DNA from 3 places in the Nesterenkonia lacusekhoensis genome. Region 3 is predicted to be linked to each of the others. Evidence: riboswitches for the same ligand, from Rfam matches in the RefSeq annotation. Region 3 holds a riboswitch; each other region holds the start of a gene.

Region 1 (6,707 bases), 280 kb from region 3:
CGGCCAGCAGCTCAGCGGCGACCAGGAACAGCCAGGCCTGCGCCAGCCCCAAGCGCAGTCCGGAGAACACCGGAGGCACCACGGCGGGCAGCTGGACGGTGCCCAACAGGCGCAGGCCGTGGAAGCCGAACGCCCGGCCGGCCTCCACCAGCTGCGGATCCACGTGGCGCAGCGCCGAGTGGACTGAGGTGAAGACGGGGAAGAACGCGCCGATGGCGATCAGCAGGACCTTGGAGTCCTCACCGATGCCCACCCAGAGCAGCAGCAGCGGAACCCAGGCGAGGGAGGGGACGGCACGGAAGGCTCCCACAGTCGGGTTGAGCAGAAGGTCAGCGATCTTCGACAGGCCCAGCAGCGAGCCCAGCGCCAGTCCCAGTCCGGCACCGACGCCGAAGCCCAGCAGCACCCGCTGCAGCGAGATGCTCATGTGCTCGGCGAGCAGGCCCGATTCGTAGAGCCCGACGCCGGCCTCATAGACATCCAGCGGAGCGGGCAGCTGGATGGGGGAGAAGATCTCCAGCTCCTCGGTCACCACCCACCACACGGCCAGCAGGAGCAGCGGCACGACGGCGCCCACGGCGACTTTGGTCAGCGGATGCAGTCCGCGGCGGGTCGGCTCGGCAGTGCGACGGGCCTTTCCGGAGGCGCTGTCTCCGGTGCTGCTGGCGGGGGCCGCGGAGGCGGTGCTCTCAGCGGAGGTTCCGCTGACCGCGGCGTCGCTCGAGTCCGCGGGGGCTGCGGAGGCGGTGGAGACCTGGCTCATGCGTCCTCATCCTCTGCGATGTCGGCTTCCTCGGCCGCGTCCTCAGAGCCCTCGGCGTCGGAGGGCTCAGCCTGCTCGGCATAGTCGGTGAAGAAGAGCTCCTCGAGAGCCTCGTCCACCTGATCCTGGGAGTCGACGTCGCCGTTCTCCACGAAAGCAGGACCCACCGGCTCCAGGGACTGACGGAGGTCGTCTCCGGGCACCGGATCGATGTCGAAGTCCACCCGCTCCTCGAGGACCAGCTCGGCGACCTCGAGGTCGATGCTCGCATGCTCGGCGAGGATCTCGGCGGTCTCCTCCGGGTGCTCCAGGGCCCACTGACGAGCCTGTTCGTAGACGTCGGCCACAGTCTGGGCGACCTCGGGATGACCCTCCAGGAAATCAGCGGTGGCGTTGATCGTGGAGTAGGTGTTGAAGTCGACGTCGCGGTGCACCAGCTCAGCCCCGCTCAGCTCCGCATCGGCCATGATCGGGTCCAGGCCCGCCCAGGCATCGACGTCGCCGTTCTCCAGGGCCTGACGGCCATCGGCATGCTGCAGAGCCTGGACCTCCACATCCGCCGTCGTCAGGCCCGCCTCCTCCAGCGAGCGGGCCAGGAAGAAGAAGGGGTCCGTGGCCGGGGTGGCGGCCACCGACGCGCCCTCGAGGTCCTCCGGGCCTTGGATGTCGGAATCCGGGGTGGTCACCAGCGCCGACCATTCGGGCTGGGACTCCACGTAGAAGGTGTGGACATCAGCACCCACCGAACGGTTCAGCAGCGCGGCGGAACCGGCGGCGGAGCCCACGTCCAGGTTGCCGGCCCGCAGGTTCTCGTTGGCCTGGTTGGAGCCGTGGGACTGGATCCACTGGACCTCGGTGCCCAGCTCTTCGAGCTCCTCCTCCAGCCAGCCGTGCTCCAGCATGACCAGGGAGAGCGGGTTGTAGGTGGCGAAATCGATGGTGAGCGTCTCCAGCTCGCCGTCGTTCTCCCCGGAGCCGCAGGAGGTGGCCAGCAGCATCACAGCTGCAGTGCCGCAGAGAGCCTGGGCGGAGCGGGTGAATCGGCGAGCGGTGGTGGGCATGTGAGGCCTTTCGGTGGTGAAACGGATGTGGCGGACTGTGCCGGCGATGGACACGGTCACGGGCGGGTTCTCAGGAGGGGCGGGGCCAGGTCCAGGAGCGGGGCCGCAGCTCTCCGCCTCCGGTCCAGGGGCGGGGAGGGGACGGGTGCATCCGCGGATGCACCACGGCGTCAGTGGGTCCCGTCCACGCCCAGCCCGGAGAGCAGCTCCTCGCGCAGAGCGGCGAACTCGGCGGAGGAGCGGGAGCGGGGGCGTCGGCCGGGCACGGTGAGCAGCCGGGTGATGGTGGCGCCTTCGCGCTCGGCGTGCTCCTCAGCGCCCAACAGCAGGATGCGGTCGGCCAGCTGCAGGGACTCGTCGACGTCGTGGGTCACCAGCAGCACAGTGGTGCCGGTCTGGGCGTGGACGTCGAGGAGCAGGTCCTGCATCTTCAGACGGGTCAGAGCGTCGAGGGCGCCGAACGGCTCGTCGAGCAGCAGCACCCCGGGGCGGCGGGCCAGCGCCCGCGCCAGGGAGGCGCGCTGGGCCATGCCTCCGGAGATCTCGCGGGGACGCAGATGAGCGCGATCGCTCAGCCCGACCAGTTCCAGGAGCTCATCGACCCGTTCACGGCCCTGAGCCTTGGGAAGCCCGCGAGGCAGCCCGAGTGCGACGTTCTTCCGGATCGAGCGCCACGGCAGCAGCCGGGGCTCCTGAAAGCCGACGGCCGTACGCGGGTCGTAGCGCCGCACCGGCTCGCCAGCGATGAGGATCTGGCCCTGGTGGCCGGTGTCCAGGCCTCCGACCTGACGCAGCAGCGTGGACTTGCCGCAGCCGGAGGAGCCCAGGATGGCGATGACCTCACCGGGACGGATCTCCAGGGAGACGTCGCGCAGCACAGTGCGCTCGCCGAAGGTCCTGCCCACATTGAGCAGATCCACAGCGAGCGAAGGCGCCGGCGGGGCGGCCGCCGGAAGCGGGGTGGGTGCGTCATGGCCGCCGGTTCCGGCGGTGCTGACGGCGTCGCGCTCCAGGGTGGGTGCGGACGAGCCCATAGGAAAATCACTCCCATCGATCCTGGCGGTAGCACCTTTCGGGGAGAGGACGTCTCTCCGATGGTTGCTGCGGCGTCACAGAGCCAGATCTCTCAGCCGCTCGGGATGGTTACCAGCCCACAGTAAGCGCATCGGCTCCCGGTGGGCAAAAAGCCTCTCCCATTCTGAGACGCGGAGAAATGTTCGATCAGAGATTCTTACGTCATGTGACCGGCAGCGGGGCTCGTTTGACGTCTTCGGTGTGGCAGGACGTACAGTGAACATCAGCTGATCACGCCGCTGATCGGCTGAGACCATCCAGAGCGACTGAGAGATCTGGCTCGAAGATGTCGCAGCAACCACCCCTCGGGGCTCGGTGCTAACGCCAGGAACGATGGAGAGTGTTCATGATTTCATTGCGCCATGTCACCACGACCTTCGCCGCCCGCGGCAAGGAGCCGGTGGTCGCCGTCGAAGATGTGAGCCTTGAGATCCCGCAGGGGAGCATCCAAGGCATCATCGGCTTCTCCGGTGCCGGAAAATCCACGCTGCTGCGCAACATCAACCTGCTCGAGCGTCCCAGCACGGGCGAGGTGGAGGTCGCCGGCACCGAGCTGACCTCGCTGGACGGGGAGGAGCTGCGCCAGGCTCGCCACCAGATCGGCATGATCTTCCAGGGCTTCAACCTGGTGAACAACCTGACAGTGGCCCAGAATGTGGAGCTCTCCCTGAAGTTCGCGGGAGAGAGCTCCAAGAGCGTCCGCCAGGCCCGTGCGGCCGAGGCCCTGGAGATCGTGGACATCACGGAGAAGGCCAAGGCCTATCCGGCCCAGCTCTCCGGCGGCCAGAAGCAGCGGGTGGCCATCGCTCGTGCCCTGGCCACCCGCCCTCAGGTGCTGCTCTGCGATGAGCCCACCTCTGCCCTGGACCCCTTCACCACGGCGACGGTGCTGCAGTACCTGGCCGATGTGAACCGGGACCTGGGCATCACCGTGGTGATCGTGACCCATGAGATGGAGGTCATCAAGGCTCTGGCCGACGACGTCGCGGTCATGGAGGACGGCCGGCTGGTGGAGAAGTTCCCTGCCGCTGACCTGCACCGCGAGGACTTCACTCCGAGGACCTCCATCGGCCGTTACCTGATGAGCGATGGGATCAACGTGGACCGCGGCGGCGGGCACACCGCCGGTGCGGAAGAGAGCGCGCCCACGCCTGCTCCTCGGGTGGAGGAGAATCTCACCGCAGCAGGAGGTGTCCGCTGATGGAACGTGTCATCCAGCTGCTGCCCGAGTTCAGCGAGGCGATGCTCCAGACCTTCGCGATGATCGGCGTCGCGATCCCTTTGGCGGTGCTGCTGGGCACTCCGGTGGGGATCTGGCTGTTCATCCACGCCCCGGGCGGAATCGCTCCGCTGCCCAAGACCCATGCCGTGGTCAACGGCATCGTCAACACGATCCGGTCCTTCCCGTTCCTGATCCTGCTGATCGCGATCATCCCCTTCACCCGCCTGCTGGTGGGCACCACAGTGGGCACTGCGGCGGCGATCGTGCCGCTGACCATCAACGCGATCCCGTACTTCGCCCGGCTGGTCGAGCAGAACATCACCCAGCTCGGCACCGGAGCAGTGGAGGCCTCCCGCGCCATGGGGGCGACCAGGGGTCAGATCATCCGCAACGTCCTGCTGGTGGACGCCAAGCCGGCGATCATCGGCTCGATCACCATCACCACCGTCAGCTTCATCTCCTACTCGGCCATGGTCGGGCTGGTCGGCGGCGGCGGCATCGGCGACTTCGCCATCCGCTACGGCTACTACCGCTACGAGACCGACGTGATGCTGGTGGCCATCGTGCTGATGATCCTGCTGGTCACTGTGGTCCAGTGGGGCGGGACACGGCTGGCCAGCCTGACCGACAAACGCGTCTGAGACGTCTCTCCTCCGCACCTTCCCCCTGACGCCCAGCCCGGTCACAGGCTGAGGCGCGTCCGTCGAACACGAAAGCAGAACCCCATGAGCGATCACTCGCACGCCCCTGTCCGCCGTCTGTCGCTGACCGCAGCCGGTGCGGTCGCCCTGCTGGCCGCCTCCGGCTGCGGCCTGACCGGTGACGATGAGAACACCATCAGCATCATCGTCACCGAGTCCGCACCCTTCCAGGAGCCTGCGGAGATCGTGGCCGACCAGTTGGCGGACCAGGGCTATGAGCTCGACATCCGCTACGTCACCGACATCAACATCCCCAACCAGTCGGTGCAGGACGGCGAGTACGACGCCAACTACTTCCAGCACCTGGCCTACTTGGACAACTTCAACCGCTCCAACGATACGGAGATCGCTCCGGCGTTCTCCGTCTACTACGCCCCGGCCGGGCTCTTCTCCTTGGAATATGACTCCCTGGACGAGCTGCCCGACGGTGCCCAGATCAACCTGCCGGTGGACCCCTCCAACAACGGTCGCGCCCTGCAGCTGCTCGCCGACGAGGGGCTGATCGAGATCGATGAGAGCGTCCCGGTCATCGAACTCACCCAGAGTGACATCACCAGCAACCCGAAGGACCTCGACTTCATCGAGACCGACCAACAGGAGGGCGCCCGGGCCCTCTCCGACGTCGACGCCGGCTTCGCCTTCGTCCGTCTGGTCGCTGAGGCCGGCCACGACGTCGAGGACGCGACTCTGGCCATCGAGGACGGCCGCGAGGAGGTGCGGACACCCTTCACCTGCGTCGTGGCGGTCAACCCTGAGGATGTCACCAGCGAGGAGGCCGAGCTGCTCCAGGATGCCTTCCAGTCCGAGGAGGTGGAGCAGTGGTTCGAGGACTACCAGGGCGGCGTCGTGGACTATGACGACTCCATCACCATCGACGACGCCGCCGAGGTCTGGGAAGAGTTCCAGGCGTGAGCCCCCGTGCATCCGGACCATACAGGGCGACTGGCCCACATAGTGCGGCTGGCGCGAGCAGTGCGGGCGGACCCGCAGAGGTCTCCCGCCGGCAGTTTGGCCGCGGGGTGCTCGGATTGGGCGTGCTGGCCGGCGTCGGGAGCCTCACCGCCTCCTGCGGACTGGTGGGCGATGATCGGCGGATCCGCATCATCGTCACGGAGAACGCCCCGTTCCAGGAGCCCACTCAGATCGCCGAGCGGATCCTCGAGGATGAAGGGTGGACCTTTGATGCCACCTACGTCACCGACATCATCCAGCCCAACACGGCAGTGGACAACGGCGAGTACGATGTCAACTTCTTCCAGAACATCAGCTACCTGCGGCAGTTCAACGAGGACAACGACCTCGATCTGGAACCGATCTTCTTCATGTTCGAACAGCCCTCAGGGATCTACTCCTCCCAGCATCACTCCTTGGAGGACCTCCCCGACGGCGCCCAGGTCGCACTGCCGGTGGACACTGCGAACAACGGACGGGGCATCCGGCTGCTGGCGCGGGCCGGTCTGATCGAGATCGATGAGTCCAAGTGGGTGGCCGAGCTGAGCACCCGCGACATCACCTCCAACCCCAGGGACCTGGAGTTCGTGGAGGTGGATCAGCAGTCTGTGGGCCAGATCTATCCCGACGTCGACGCCGTCTTCGGCTTCGCCCGCCTGCTCGCTGAGATCGATGTCATGCCGGATGAGGTCCTGATCATGGAGACGGAGGAGGAGGCGCTGCCCTTCGCGCTGACCGTCTGCGCCCGCCCCGGATTCCGCGAGGAGGAGCCGGAGAAGTACGAGGCGCTGAAGTCCGCCTATCACTCCGATGAGGTGCGGGAATGGTACGGCGAGTATCTCGACGGCCTGCTGACCCCGGCCTTCGACCGAGACATCGATTCCGCCTGGGAGGACGTCAATGAGCACTGAGACCATATCCGCCGCCGCGGCTGC
Region 2 (6,707 bases), 260 kb from region 3:
CGCGGCAGTGGAGCTGGGGCGCGTCAGCGGCATGACGGTCGCTCAGCAGGACTTCGACACCGCTGTGCTCAGCGCGGCACCGACGAGACTGTTGGCGACCTCCACCACCCCCTACGGCACCGCCGCGCTGGTGCAGACACGCATCGGCGAGGTGATCGCCTGGTCGGTGCACCTGGGTCCGTGGGACTACGGGCCCTACCGGGCGGATGAGCTGCCTGAGCAGTCGGCGTCGGTCTTCGCTCAGTACGGGGAACGCGAGCGGGACCGACAAGCTGCTGCCATCCTGACTGAGACCCAGCGGCTGCGTGCTGAGCTGGGGGAGCTGCCGGTGATCGTGGCCGGCGACTTCAACGTACCCTCCCCGGCGGATTGGGACGGAGATCACCGCCCGCAGGCCGCCTGGCCGGCCACCCAGCGGTTCATCGACGCCGGCTACACCGACGCCTTCCGTGCGGTGCACCCAGATCCCGACGCCGCGCCGGGGCGCACCTGGTCCCAGATCGAGCCCCTGGAGAAGGAGCCGCGGGACCGGATCGACTTCGTCTACCTGCTGGGCCTGGACGTGGATGCGGCCGATCACTTCGGCGACGCCGCCGATGACGACGATGCCGCCCAGGATGCAGGCTTCACGCCCTATGGTGGGCCGTGTCAGCACATTCCGGACCAGCGGGCCAACGCCTTCCCCTCAGATCATCTTGCGGTGCGCGCCACCGTCCGCCGGCCCGACAGCTGAGAGGTGTGATCAGATAGGGCCGCCATTCCTGCCGAATCGGCCCGAGTTCCGCGCGTATCTGCTCAAGCGTGCCGCTCACATCCTTGTCGTACGCCCGACATCAGGGACCTGCCAGGGTCTGAGGACCAGGGCCGGTTCAGGGTGCAGAATTGGTGACAACCTTCCGCTGTGGCCAGTAAGTTCTTAACACGGATACCGTCGAGGAAACGGAGATGATCATGGGACTGCTTTCACTGGGTGCAGGTGTGGCGATCGGTTATGTGATCGGCACGAAGTCGGGCCAGAGGAACTTCGACAACCTCAAGAGGACCGCCGGGGAGAAGTGGAACGATCCCAAGGTCCAGGACGCCGTCCGCAAGGCGGAGGAGACGGCCAACAACGTCGCCCACGACGTCGCCGGCCGTGCCAAGGAGGCTGTCACTGCCGCCTCCGGTGCGATCAAGGACGGTCTCTCTGAGGCCACCGACGTCGCGGCCGAGGCCGAAGAGAAGATCGACGACGCCGCGGCGAAGGCCGAACAGACCGTCGATGAAGCCGAAGAGAAGGTCGACGCAAAGACCTCCTAGACCCACCGGCACACGACAAGGGCCGCCTCCCGCATCCAGCGGAAGGCGGCCCTTCTCTCTGTGTGGACCCCTGGTGTGATCAGATAGGGCCGTTATAGCGGCAGTTTCGGCGCTTATAACGCGCGTATCTGATCACACCTCGCGGGCCCACACCCAATAGCATCACCCGCGACGCCGCAGCTGGAACTGCGCGCCGTGGTGGGCCTCCGGCAGGTGATCGCCCTTCTCGAAGAGCTTGTTCCGCAGCGTGCCCGGCCGGTACTCGGTCTTATACCGGCCGGCCTTCTGCAGCTCCGGGACCACGTGCTCGACGATGTCTTCAAAGGTGCCCGGAGTGATGTGGTAGGCGAGGTTGAAGCCGTCGACGTCGGTCTCCTCCTGCCACTCGATCAGCTGCTGGGCGGCTGAGGGGCCGTCGCCGATGATGACCGGTCCGAAGCCCCCGACGCCGACCCATTCGGCCAGCTGGCGCACCGTCCAGACCTCGTCCTCCCGTCCGGAGGCCTTCTGGAAGGTCTCCACAGTCGACTGGATGGCGTTGGACTTCAGGTCGCCGATGGGCTGGTCCAGGTCGAACTGGGAGAAGTCGGTGCCCATCCAGCCAGACATCAGCACCAGGCCGCCCTCGGGGTCGATGTACTGGGTCAGCTCGTCATATTTGGCCTGAGCGGCGGCCTCGTCCGGCCCGGTGACGATGGTCTGCATCGCGAAGATGCGCACATCGTAGGGGTCGCGGCCGGCGTCGGCGGCTGCCTGACGGATCTTCTGCACCGAGGCCTTGGCGAGCTCCTTGGTGGGCGGATTGATGAAGACCGCCTCGGCGTGCTTGCCGGCGAAGGCGCGGCCGCGGGTCGAGGCCCCAGCCTGGTAGATGACCGGGGTGCGCTGCGGGGAGGGCTCCACCACACCGATGCCCGGGGTCTTGAAGAACTCTCCCTCGTGCTCGATCCGGTGGACCTTGGTGGGGTCGGTGAAGACTCCGGCCTCCTTGTCGGCCACCACGGCGTCGTCCTCCCAGGAGCCCTCGAGGAGCTTATAGACCACGTCCATGTATTCGTCGGCGTGGTCGTAGCGCCGGTCGTGCTCCATCTGGTCGTCCTGGCCCATGTTTTGGGCGGCCGAGGGCAGGTAGCCGGTGACCACGTTCCAGCCCACGCGACCTCCGGTGAGGTGGTCCAGGGTGCCCAGCCGGCGGGAGAAGGGGTAGGGGTGCTCGTAGGCGGTGCCGGCGGTGAGTCCGAAGCCGAGGTTCTCGGTGACGGCGGCCATCGCGCTGACCAGCAGGAACGGATCCTGCAGCGGAACCTGGGCGCCGGAGCGCAGTGCGGCGTCGGGGGTGGCGCCGAAGACGTCATAGGGACCGAGCACGTCGGCGATGAACAGCCCGTCGAAGAGGCCCTTCTCCAGGGTCTGGGCCACATGGGTCCAGTAGCCGATGGTGTTGTAGTCCCGTGCGCGGTCCTCAGGGTGACGCCACAGTCCGGGGGACTGGTGGACCACGCAGTTCATGTCGAAGGCGTTGAACAGGATCTCGCGCTGGCCGGAAGGTGTGGTGGCGTGAGGCATAGGATGATGGCTCCTCTTCCATCGGTTCTGGCGGTAGCACCCGGCGAACGGATCGTTTCGGGTTGCTGCGGCGTCGTCGAGCCAGATCTCTCAGCCGCTCTGGATGGGGTACGCGCCCGACTCTACTATTCTGGTCCCATGCCGGAGAATCAGGAGGCCCTGAGAGGGTTCATAGAAGGACATGTCGCACCCTCGCTGCAGGAGCTTCGGATTCTCCAGACGGCGCCTTCGCACCGCAGTCTGCTCCGCCAGGCGCTGAGCCGGCGCACAGTGGAGGTCCGCACCGTGGACCACACCGACGTCTTCGTCTTCGGCGGCACGGTGATCGGTGGGATGGACCACCGGGTGACCACTCTGGTCAGTGCGCACGCTCGGCGGATCGCCGCGGACCAGACGCTGACGCGCAAGCACCTGCAGCTGCAGAACCTGCCGGTCCCCTCAGAGGACCAGCCGCTTCCCGACGGCCTGGACGTCCGCGCCTATGTGGCCGGCCCGCAGGTGGTGGCCGCTGTGGCCTATGTGCCGCTGGCCGCCCTGGAGGAGCAGATCTCTCCGGAGGAGACGCTCAACGCCGAGCAGCTCGCCTCCCTGCGCAGCGGCCCGGCGAATCCGGAGGGCGGCATCGCCGTGGACGTCACCGAGCTGCTGGACCCGGCGCTGGCCGAGCTGGCCGCCGACGCGCTGTGGTCTGTGCCCGGACTGGCCGCCGGAGCCGTGGACCTGCTCGTTCCGCAGCTGGATGCGGCCGCCGACGCCGTCGTGCTGGGCCTGGATGTGGAGGCCAGTGTGGTCACCCATCATCTGCCGGCACTGGGGCAGAGCCGGGACGTGGCCGGAGCGATCGTCGACCAGCTGCTCATCCGCGCCTCCCGCTGACCGAAGGTTATTGTTGCTCCATGGCCCCTCGTACTGCTGTCCACCCCAGCGCCACGGAACGGTTCATCCTCGACCACGTCGAACCGCAGCGCGACCAGCTGCGCACCTGGACCGGCACGCTGGCTCATGACGTGCTCATCCAGCGTGCGGCCCACCGCAAGTCCATGACGGTCAAGCAGATTTCAGACTCCAACCGGATCTTCCTCCTCTCCGATGTGGTGGTCGGTGGGATGGATGCTGTGATCACCTCCCTGGTCAGCCACCAGGCCCGCCGGATCTCCCGGTCCAAGCAGATGACCAAGCGCTACTTGGAGGCCTCGGAGGTCCCGACGCCGAAGGGCAAGGCGATCAACACCACGGAGTTCTCCCGCGCGGTGAAGTACATGAAGGCTCTCGGCAAGCCGGTGGCGGTCAAGCCCTCTTCTGGGCGCACCGGCAAGGGCATCACCACCAACGTGACCACAGAGACTGAGCTGCGCCAGGCCTGGTCCCGGGCGATGGCGGCCCGCTCGGCGACCTCCGAGTCGAAGTACCAGATGGTGGTGGAGGCGCATCATCCCGGGCTGGACGTCCGGGTCTTCGTGGTGGGACAGCAGGTGGCCGGCGCCGTCGCGCGGGTGCCCTTCTACATCGTGGGGGACGGGGTGACCACGGTGGGGGGTCTGGCGGATGCGGAGATCGAACGCCGCGGCGCCGAGGGCTACCTGGCCGCCCGGCAGCCCGAGGTCACGGATGAGTTCCTGGATCCGGTGGGGCTGACCCGCGCCTCAGTGCTGGATGAGGGCGCGCTGCAGCTGCTGACTCCCATCGCAGACACCTCCCGCGGCGGAGGGCTGGCCGTGGACATCACCGATCAGCTCAGCGATGACCTGCAGGATCTGGCGGTGGACGGGCTGTGGTCCATCCCCGGGCTGAACGTCGCGGCTGTGGATCTGCTCGTGCCCAGCCTGGACAGCGCTGAGGATGCGGTGGTCCTTGAGGTCAACCCGTATGCCAACATCACCGAGTTCCACTATCCGGCCTACGGGGAGTCCCGCCGTGTGGCCGACGCGATCATGGAGCAGATCCTGGAGCGCGCCTCCCGCTGAGCCGGGCATCCGTCCGTTCCGTGAGTGATCGACGGATCCCGCTTCTCAGCGCTCCGGCCCTGAGATGCGGTCAGGAATGATCACTCACGTGCGGGGGAGTCGGGGAAGCGCGGGTTGAGCTGGTCCTGAGCGCCCGGGACGGGCTCGGCGGGGTCGTTCCCCAGCCGGAGGATCCCGTTCTGCGCGTCGACGTGGACCACACGCGGCTGGTGCTCTGCGACCTCAGCGTCGGTGCCCATCAGGTAGGAGATGATGATGATCAGGTCCCCGGGGCTCACCAGGTGGGCCGCGGCGCCGTTGATGCCGATGACCCCGGTGCCCCGCTCGCCGGCGATGGTGTAGGTCTCCAGCCGGGCGCCGTTGGTGATGTCGACGACCTGCACCTTCTCTCCCTCGACCATCCCCGCGGCCTCGAGCAGGTCTGCGTCCACGGTGATGGAGCCGACGTAGTGCAGATCGGCCTGGGTGACGGTGGCTCGGTGGATCTTGCCGCCGATGACGGTCCTCAGCATCGCTGCTTCCCTCCGGAATGCTTCTCGATCTGCCGCGGACGATCATCCGCAGCAGATCAACGATACCGGAGCTCGTCCAGCAGACCACCACGGCGACGGCCGAGAGGGGCGTCGCGGAGGCCATCACCGAGGCTACCGCCGGGCGAAGGAGGAGCTGTCGCGCACGGCCAGCACCAGGGAGATCTGATCCTCCAGCGAATGCGGATCCAGCCCGGTGAGCTCAGCGATCCGGCTGAGCCGGTTGCGCACCGAGTTGGCGTGGATGCCCAGGGCCTCGGCGGTCGCTGAGACGGAGGCGTCCGCGGCCACATAGGCGCTCAGCGTGGGCCACAGGGCCCGGCCGTGCCTGGCGTCGTACTGCGGCAGGGGCCGGATGATGTGGTCGCTGAAGGGGCGGAACTGCTCGGCGCTGAGCCGTTCGATCAGACCGTTGAGGGTGGAGAGGTCCCGGGGCCCGGCGGCCTCCCCGCGGCGGGCGCTCAGCGACAGCGCCGCGATCCCCTCCTTCAGGGTCCGGGCCAGCTGCTGGAACTTCACGGTGAACTGGACGAAGGGAAATGTGGGCGGCACGGTGATCATCGCCAGGCCGGCCTGCTCCGCGGCAGGGGCCAGCCAGGGCGGGCGGGGGCCGGTGCCCGCGGACGTCCACGGCCAGGGCCAGCCCCGCGGCCCGGCTGCGCACCAGGTTCGCGACGAAGCGCTCGCAGGCTGCGGCGTCGCTCAGCTCGGAGCCGACGGTCATGATCAGCTCGCCGCCGCGCAGGAATTGGCCCGGGTCCTCCAGCTCCGTGGCGTGGGGGACCCGGATCTCCCGGTCGAGGCCACGCTCCCCGGCGACCAGTTCGACGTCGAACCCCGCCCAGCTCAGGACGTCGCGCATCCGCGGCCCGGCGGCCGCCGCCTGCCCCACGGAGGAGAGATGGTCCGGTGTCATCAGTCTGAAACAGTAGGACGGCGGTATTTCCGCTGTGTTTCGGCGCGGTGTGGGCCCGCACAGCCAGCGCCCCGGAAGCCTGGGACCCTCCCCAGAAACGTGGAGGGAGCGGTGTCTCCGCTCCTACTGTGGCCGCACCTGAACTCTTCGGGCACGAATCACTCCAAGGAGCCTCCATGTCTCAGCACTGAACCGCACTGGGATTGATGGAGACTCCGGCTATAGGGATTCCACCAGCTCATTGGGTCTGATGTTGTCATCGTAGAACAGGTCCTCGAACTCAGCTGGCAGCCGGTCACCGAGGTACCCATGAAGCCGCTCAGTGTTGTGCCAATGCACCCACCCGAGAGTGGCCAGCTCCACATCTTCGACTGTCTTCCATGGACCGCGATGGGTGCGCACCGGTCCTCGGATGAGCTCGGCCTTGTAGTA
Region 3 (6,707 bases):
TCCAGGCCTCCCGGCCCTGCACTGTGCTGAAGGCGGTCACCCACTGCCCCAGCGTCTCCTCGTCCAGGGCCACGTCCAGCTGGGTGGCCTCGGCGGCGGCGCTGCGCACCGCCTGGGCCACCTCCGGATCGGCCAGGTCGGTCAGCTGCGGGATCGCCTTGAGCTCGCCCAGAGCGCGCGACGCCGGCCAGGCCACCGGCCCCTTGGGCACGATCAGCCGCGGACTGGTGCTGGCCATCCCGCCCATCGCCGAGGGCACAGAGGCCGCGGCGGCCGCCACCTCGGTCTCGGGGATCAGCACCTCGGCGGCATCGGCCAGAGCCTGCGGGGTCCGGGTCATCCATCCGACGGTGTCGAAGCTGTCGGCCAGCGGCAGCAGGCCCTCACGGCTCACCAGATCATGGGTGGTCCGGATGCCCCACAGGCCCTGATAGGCCGAGGGCACGCGGATGGACCCGCCGGTGTCCGTGCCGAGCCCGATGCTCGCATGCCCCAGAGCCACGGCCGAGGCCGAGCCGGAGCTGGACCCGCCGCTGATCCGCCGCGGCGCACGCGGGTTCGGCGGGGTTCCGTAGTGGGTGTTGGTGCCGGCCAGGCTGTAGGCGAACTCGTCGGTGGCCGCCAGACCGGTGATCTCAGCACCGGCCTCCAGCAGCGTCTCCACGGCGGGCGCCGTCGCCTCCTGCACCTGGGCCTCAGCCAGATAGGCCGGGGACCCGGCACCCACCCGCTGTCCGGCCACGGAGAAGAGATCCTTGACCGCCACCGTGTGACCGGCCAGCGCGCCTTGCTCCTTCGCCTCCGCCGCAGCGGGCACCAACGGTGCGCCCAGCACGCGCCAGACCCTGCGGTCGAAGACGGGCGGGGCCACCATCACATGGGCCACGGAGCACTGCCAGCCCTGGTGGCCGGCGTCGGGGTTGTCAGATCTGGTCCACACCTGGGTCTGCTGGCCGCGCCCTGTGGAGGCGCCGGAGGCATCCACCAGCTCGGTGATCGCCACGGTGGAGGCGTGATCGGAGCCCAGCGCACGCACATGCAGCTCCACGATCCGCCGCTTGGGCGCACCTCCGCGAGCGCCGCGGAATCCGGTGATCTCCTCGTGGGAGACCATCAGCCCGGAGGCGTCGCCGCGCAGCGTCTGCTCCCCCGGGGCGAAGAGGTGAGCCATCGTCTCCAGGTCATCAGCCATCAGCGCCTGCTCATAGGCCCAGAAGGCCGCTTCCACATCCGGTCGATCATCACCCTGAGCAGCAGGACGCCGGTACTGCGGGACTCCATCCTGGTCGATGGTCACCTGCTGGTCATCACCGTGCTGAACGTTCACCGGACCCCCTTGAAGTCCTCGAGCTTCACCCGCGCATGGACACCCTTGACGATATCCACCACCTGGGAGATGTTGAAGTCCGTGGCGGCGGAGAGGTACGCGTAGGCGTGCTCGGGGTCCAGACCCCAACGGGCCTGCAGCAGCGCGATCGCATTGCGCACACAGTTCTGCACTGCCAGGTCCAGGTCCTCGTCCATGCCGGTGGGGATCAGGTGCTCGGCCGTCTCGGCGATGGGGCCCACCTGGTCGCCGAAGCGTGTCAGCGCCTCCTCGCGCGCCACCACGTCGAAGCTCACATGTCCGCGCAGGCTGGCCTCCATGGCGGTCAGGGCGACCTCTCCGTCACCTTGGGCGAAGTGCGGATCACCGACGAAGGCCAGGGCACCAGGGACCTGCACAGGGATATAGAGGGAGGCGCCCTCGGTGAGCAGCGCGATGTCGATGTTTCCGCCGTGGCGTCCGGGAGGCACAGAGTGCGGGCGGTCCTCGCCGTCCACGGCCACACCCATCGTGCCGAAGAAGGGGGCCAGGTCGAAGCTGACCGTCCGCTCCGCGCCGGCGAAGGGTGCGATGGTGCCCTTGGCTCTCCCCTGCGATTCATCCACCGCTGCGAAGACGGAGACGCTCTCCTGGGCCCGCGGGAACTCCTCGGGAAGCGCTCCCTTGCCGTGCCGGTTGGAGATCACGCCGTAGGGCACGCGGCGCTCCAGCCTGTTCACCGTGATCTTCAGGAAGTCGCCGGGACGGGCATCCTCCACGTAGATCGGCCCGGTGTTCACATGCGGACCGTCCTGGGTCGGGCGGCGCGGATGATCGCTTGCCGCCAGCGCGACGGCGTCGCGGAGCACCTGCTCCTCCTGCACTCCGTGCCGGGCGAAGTAGGCGCGCGGATCCCGCCCCTGGTCCTCCAGAATCCCCTCATGGGACAGGGTGTCGATCACGACCTCCTCCCCCGGAGCGATGCGCAGCACCGGGTCATCGGCGGCGCAGGGCAGGCGGCCCCACAGGACGTTTTCATCAGTGGCGGGGAGGTAGGCGGCACCTTCGGGGACATGGTCGCCGGGCTGGAGGATTCTGGTCATAGGCCACAGTGTTACAGCCCCGTGTTACGCCGAAGTGTCGGGAAGCTCAGAGGCCCAATGTGCGGCGCATCTGATCTGCCAGCTGGTCCGGGCTGGTCAGGAAGCCGTCATGACCGATGGGTGAGGCGATCATGTGCACCTCATGCTCGCCGGGCAGAAGCTCGGCGATCTCGCGGGACTGCTCCGGGAAGTAGAGCCGGTCGCTGTCCACCGCGGCCAGGAACGGCACCGCGGTGATGTTCTGCAGAGCCTGCGCCGCTCCCCCGCGGCCGCGGCCGACGTCGTGGCTCATCAGCGCCTCGGTCAGCACGATGTAGGCATTGGGGTCGAAGCGGGAGGACAGCTTCTCCGCCTGATGGTCCAGATAGGACTCCACCTGGTAGCGCCCACGCCGACGGGAGGACCACCCGAAGGGTTCCTCCCGGCCCTGGGGCTCACGGCCGAACCGCACCGAGAGCTCAGTCTCTGTGCGGTAGGTGATGTGGGCGATCCGCCGCGCCAGCTGCAGACCGGCCTCGGGCACGGTCCCGCCGTAGTAGTCGCCGCCGTGGAAATGAGGGTCGTTCTCCACGGCCTTGATCTGGGCCTGCCCGAAGGCGATCTGCTCGGCAGTCGACGCCGCCCCGCAGGCGAAGACGGCGACGCCGCCCACCCGATCCGGGTAGGTGGCCGCCCATTCCAGAGCGCGCGCCCCACCCATGGAGCCGCCGATGACGGTATGGAACTCAGTGATCCCCAGCTGATCGGCCAGGCGTGCCTCCAGATGCACCGAGTCCCTGATCGTCACGAACGGGAAGCGGGACCCCCAGGGCTCACCCTCCGGGTCCGGAGAGGCAGGGCCGGTGGAGCCGTAGCAGCCGCCGACCATGGCCGGAGCCACGACGAACCAACGCTCCGGATCGATGGGACGGCCCGCACCGAGCAGGCTCTCCCACCAGCCGGATCCGGGGTCCGCCTCCGTCGGGGCGACATGGGTGTCTCCGGTGAGTGCGTGGGCGACGAGGATCGCGTTGTCCCCGGCCTCGTTGAGGGTCCCCCACGTCTCGAAGGCGATCTCGACCGAGGGCAGGAACCTGCCGGTCTCGAAGGTGTAGGCCCCCACCTCCGCGATCTGCAGCGCCCCGGCGGGACGGTGTCCGAAATCGTTCGCCGGGGCAGCCGCGGCGCAGGGGGCCTGCAGAGTCATCGCGCAGAGGTTCCTGCCGCTGCACCGGCAGGAGCGGCCGCCTCTGTCGCCGGCTGCGGCGCATTCTGCCCCACGGCGTCCAGAGCCTGCCGCAGGTCGGCCAGGATGTCGTCCAGGTGCTCGATCCCCACAGAGAGGCGCACCACGCCCGGCTTCACGCCGGCGGCCTTCTGGTCCTCCGGGGTGAGCTGACGGTGGGTGGTCGAGGCCGGGTGGATGGCCAGAGAGCGCACATCGCCCACGTTCGCCACCAGGGAATGCAGCTGCAGGGCGTCCACCACGGCCTGGCCGTTGGCGGCCTGGGCCGCGGCATCCTCCCCGTGGACCTCGAAGGACAGCACGGCTCCCACACCGTGGGGAAGGTACTTCTGGGCATGCTCCCAGCAGGGGCTCTCCGGAAGTCCGGAGTAGAAGACCTGGCGGACGGCCGGGTGATCGCGCAGGAAGCGAGCCACGGCCGCGGCGTTGTGCACGTGGCGCTCCACGCGCAGGCTCAGCGTCTCCAGGCCGAGGTTGATCTCGAAGGCGTTGTGCGGTGACAGCGTGGGGCCCAGGTCCCGCAGCAGCTGCACCCGTGCCTTCAGGACGAAGGACAGATTCACCCCGAAGATGCCCTCGGGCCCCAGATCCCTGCCGAAGACCAGACCGTGATAGCTCTCGTCCGGCTCGTTGAAGCCGGGGAACCGGTCCGGATGCTTGGAGTAGTCGAAGGTGCCGGCGTCGACGATGATCCCGGCGATGGCCGTGCCGTGCCCGCCCAGGAACTTCGTGGCGGAGTGGACCACCACATCGGCGCCGAACTCGATGGGCCGGCACAGGTACGGCGTGGCCAGCGTGTTGTCGACCACCAGCGGCACGCCGACCTCATGGGCGGTGTCGGCCACGCTCTCGATGTCCAACACGTCGGTGCGGGGGTTGGCCACCGTCTCGGCGAAGAAGGCCGCAGTGTTCGGCTGAACGGCGGCCCGCCAGGAGGCGACGTCGTCCGGGTCCTCCACAAAGCTGACGTCGATGCCCAGCTTGGGCAGGGTGTGCTTGAAGAGGTTCTGCGTGCCGCCGTAGAGCGAGGGCGAGGCGACGATGTGCCCACCGCCCTCGGCCAGGTTCAGCAGGGCCAGGGTGGTCGCCGCCTGGCCCGATCCCACAGCGAGCGCTCCCACGCCGCCCTCCAGAGCCGCAACCTTGTCCTCCACGGCCTGGACCGTGGGGTTGCCGATGCGGGAGTAGATGGGGGCGATCTCCTCCAGACCGAAGCGCCGTGCGGCGGCCTCGGCGTCGGGGAAGACGAAGGAGGTGGTCTGCTGGATGGGCAGGGCCCGGGCCCCGGTGACGGGGTCCGGGGAGACTCCGGCATGGATCTGCCGGGTCTCGAAGTGGGCGGACTGGATGTCCAAGGTGGGTTCGGTCGATGCAGCCATCGAATACACTCCGTGAAACTCGCGCTTGCCCGGCGGCGTCCTCCGCCGGACCTGGTCGTCACCCGGGGCACCCCACCGCGAAGTGGAGGGTTGCCGGCCAGCAAACCGGGGTTTTGCGCTGGCGCTCTTGACCTGGGAATAAGTCTGCCTGCGCGCCGTGAAAAGGGCAAGTCACTGTTACGCGAGGTGTAGCCGCTCAGAGCTGCGGCAGGGCAGACTCCTGAAAGGTCCACGGATCACACGGAAGATCCTCCAGCCGGAAGGCCTCCGACGCATGGCCCAACGACCCCGGGGGCAGACCGAGCGAGTCCAGCAGCAGGTCGCGGACGGCGTCGGGTCCGATGCCCCGTTCCCGGAGCTGGGCCAGGGTGACCGCACCGTCGCGTTTGGCGAGTCTGCGGCCCTCGGGGCTGAGCACCAGCGGGACATGGATGTACTCCACCGCCGAGCGGGCCTGCGCACCGTAGAGCAGCTCCCGCAGGTAGGCCTGCCGCGGCGCGGAGGAGGCCAGATCGTCACCGCGCAGCACCTGGTCCACGCCGGTGAGGTGGTCATCGACCACCACAGCCAGGTTGTAGGCGGCGGTGCCGTCGTTGCGGATCAGCACCAGATCATCGACGACGCCGTCCACGCGGCCCAGCAGCCGGTCCTCGACGCTCTGCTCACGCTGCCAATCCGGAACGCGCAGCCGCAGCGCCGGCGGACGCTGCTCCCGACGCCGGGCCCGGTCCTGCTCGCTGAGAGTCCGGCAGGTGCCCGGATAGGCGCCTGGCGGGGCGTGGGGTGCCCGCGCCGCCTCCTGGATCTCGCGCCGGGTGCAGAAGCATTCGTAGACCAGGCCTCGGCTGCGGAGCTCAGCGACGGCGTCGTCGTAGATGTCCTGACGCTGGGACTGCCGGAGGACGTCGCCGCCGAAGGTGATCCCCAGAGACTCCAGATCAGCGCGCTGACGCTCAGCCGAGCCGGCGACGGTGCGGCCGGCGTCGAGATCCTCGTAACGCAGCAGCAGCTGACGGTCCTCGGCGTGGGCGGCCAGCCAGGCGAGCAGGGCCGTGCGCAGGTTCCCCAGGTGCAGATCTCCTGAGGGGCTGGGTGCATAACGGCCTGCGGGCATCGGTCAGCGGCTCACTTCACCGGCAGATGCTCACCGGAGCTGCGGGTTTCGGATTCGGGAGTCTCGGAGCCTTCCGCCGAGCTGCCCCCGGCCTCCAGGTCGATGCCCTGCAGCGTCTTCGGCACCAGGGAGACCGCGATCAGCGAGATCAGCGAGAGGCCGGAGAGGTAGAGGCCGATCATCCATCCCTGGCCGGTGGCGTCGTAGATGGCCTGGGCGATGGTCGCAGCGAAGGCTCCGCCCATGATGGAGCCGAAGGCGTAGCCGATGGACACCCCGGAGAAGCGGACATCCGCCGGGAACATCTCGGCGTAGAGGGCCGACTGCGGGCCATAGGAGGGGCCCAGGCCGATGGTCAGCACGAACACCGCGAGCGCGAACATCAGCAGAGAGCCGGTGTCGATCAGGAACCACATCGGGATACACCAGAGGATCAGGATCCCGAAGCCGATCTGATAGGTCAGCACGCGGCCGATGCGGTCGCTGATCCAACCGCCGAAGTAGGTGAAGATGAACCAGCCCAGCGCGCCCACCAGGGAGGCGATCAGCGTGTCGGTGGTGGAGAATCCCACGGCGCTGG

What was found. A riboswitch is a leader RNA that binds a small molecule or an ion and turns the genes downstream of it on or off. The one in region 3 is predicted to bind S-adenosylmethionine.
Region 1: it holds a riboswitch for S-adenosylmethionine, as region 3 does, so the genes downstream of both, JOF45_RS10330 (ABC transporter ATP-binding protein) here and JOF45_RS09025 (O-acetylhomoserine aminocarboxypropyltransferase/cysteine synthase family protein) in region 3, are expected to answer to the same signal.
Region 2: it holds a riboswitch for S-adenosylmethionine, as region 3 does, so the genes downstream of both, JOF45_RS10255 (LLM class flavin-dependent oxidoreductase) here and JOF45_RS09025 (O-acetylhomoserine aminocarboxypropyltransferase/cysteine synthase family protein) in region 3, are expected to answer to the same signal.

The regions. Positions count from the first base shown of each region.
Region 1 covers NZ_JAGINX010000001.1:2,191,188-2,197,894, reverse strand. The annotation lists gene JOF45_RS10340 (ABC transporter permease) at 1-763, opposite strand, end outside; gene JOF45_RS10335 (aliphatic sulfonate ABC transporter substrate-binding protein) at 760-1,884, opposite strand; gene JOF45_RS10330 (ABC transporter ATP-binding protein) at 1,995-2,858, opposite strand; SAM riboswitch class I at 2,869-2,970, opposite strand; SAM riboswitch class I at 3,149-3,238, shown strand; gene JOF45_RS10325 (methionine ABC transporter ATP-binding protein) at 3,245-4,099, shown strand; gene JOF45_RS10320 (methionine ABC transporter permease) at 4,099-4,761, shown strand; gene JOF45_RS10315 (MetQ/NlpA family ABC transporter substrate-binding protein) at 4,846-5,733, shown strand; gene JOF45_RS10310 (MetQ/NlpA family ABC transporter substrate-binding protein) at 5,841-6,683, shown strand; gene JOF45_RS10305 (acyl-CoA dehydrogenase family protein) at 6,673-6,707, shown strand, end outside.
Region 2 covers NZ_JAGINX010000001.1:2,175,844-2,182,550, reverse strand. The annotation lists gene JOF45_RS10265 (endonuclease/exonuclease/phosphatase family protein) at 1-733, shown strand, start outside; gene JOF45_RS10260 (hypothetical protein) at 952-1,299, shown strand; gene JOF45_RS10255 (LLM class flavin-dependent oxidoreductase) at 1,462-2,865, opposite strand; SAM riboswitch class I at 2,881-2,975, opposite strand; gene JOF45_RS10250 (hypothetical protein) at 3,004-3,741, shown strand; gene JOF45_RS10245 (ATP-binding protein) at 3,762-4,829, shown strand; gene panD (aspartate 1-decarboxylase) at 4,910-5,341, opposite strand; gene JOF45_RS13380 (PucR family transcriptional regulator) at 5,474-5,920, opposite strand; partial or broken gene JOF45_RS13780 (PucR family transcriptional regulator ligand-binding domain-containing protein) at 5,964-6,221, opposite strand; one part of gene JOF45_RS10230 (IS3 family transposase) at 6,495-6,707, opposite strand, start outside.
Region 3 covers NZ_JAGINX010000001.1:1,915,695-1,922,401, forward strand. The annotation lists gene JOF45_RS09010 (AtzH-like domain-containing protein) at 1-1,327, opposite strand, end outside; gene JOF45_RS09015 (acetamidase/formamidase family protein) at 1,324-2,409, opposite strand; gene metX (homoserine O-acetyltransferase MetX) at 2,456-3,595, opposite strand; gene JOF45_RS09025 (O-acetylhomoserine aminocarboxypropyltransferase/cysteine synthase family protein) at 3,592-5,013, opposite strand; SAM riboswitch class IV at 5,030-5,146, opposite strand; gene gluQRS (tRNA glutamyl-Q(34) synthetase GluQRS) at 5,210-6,127, opposite strand; gene JOF45_RS09035 (MFS transporter) at 6,139-6,707, opposite strand, start outside.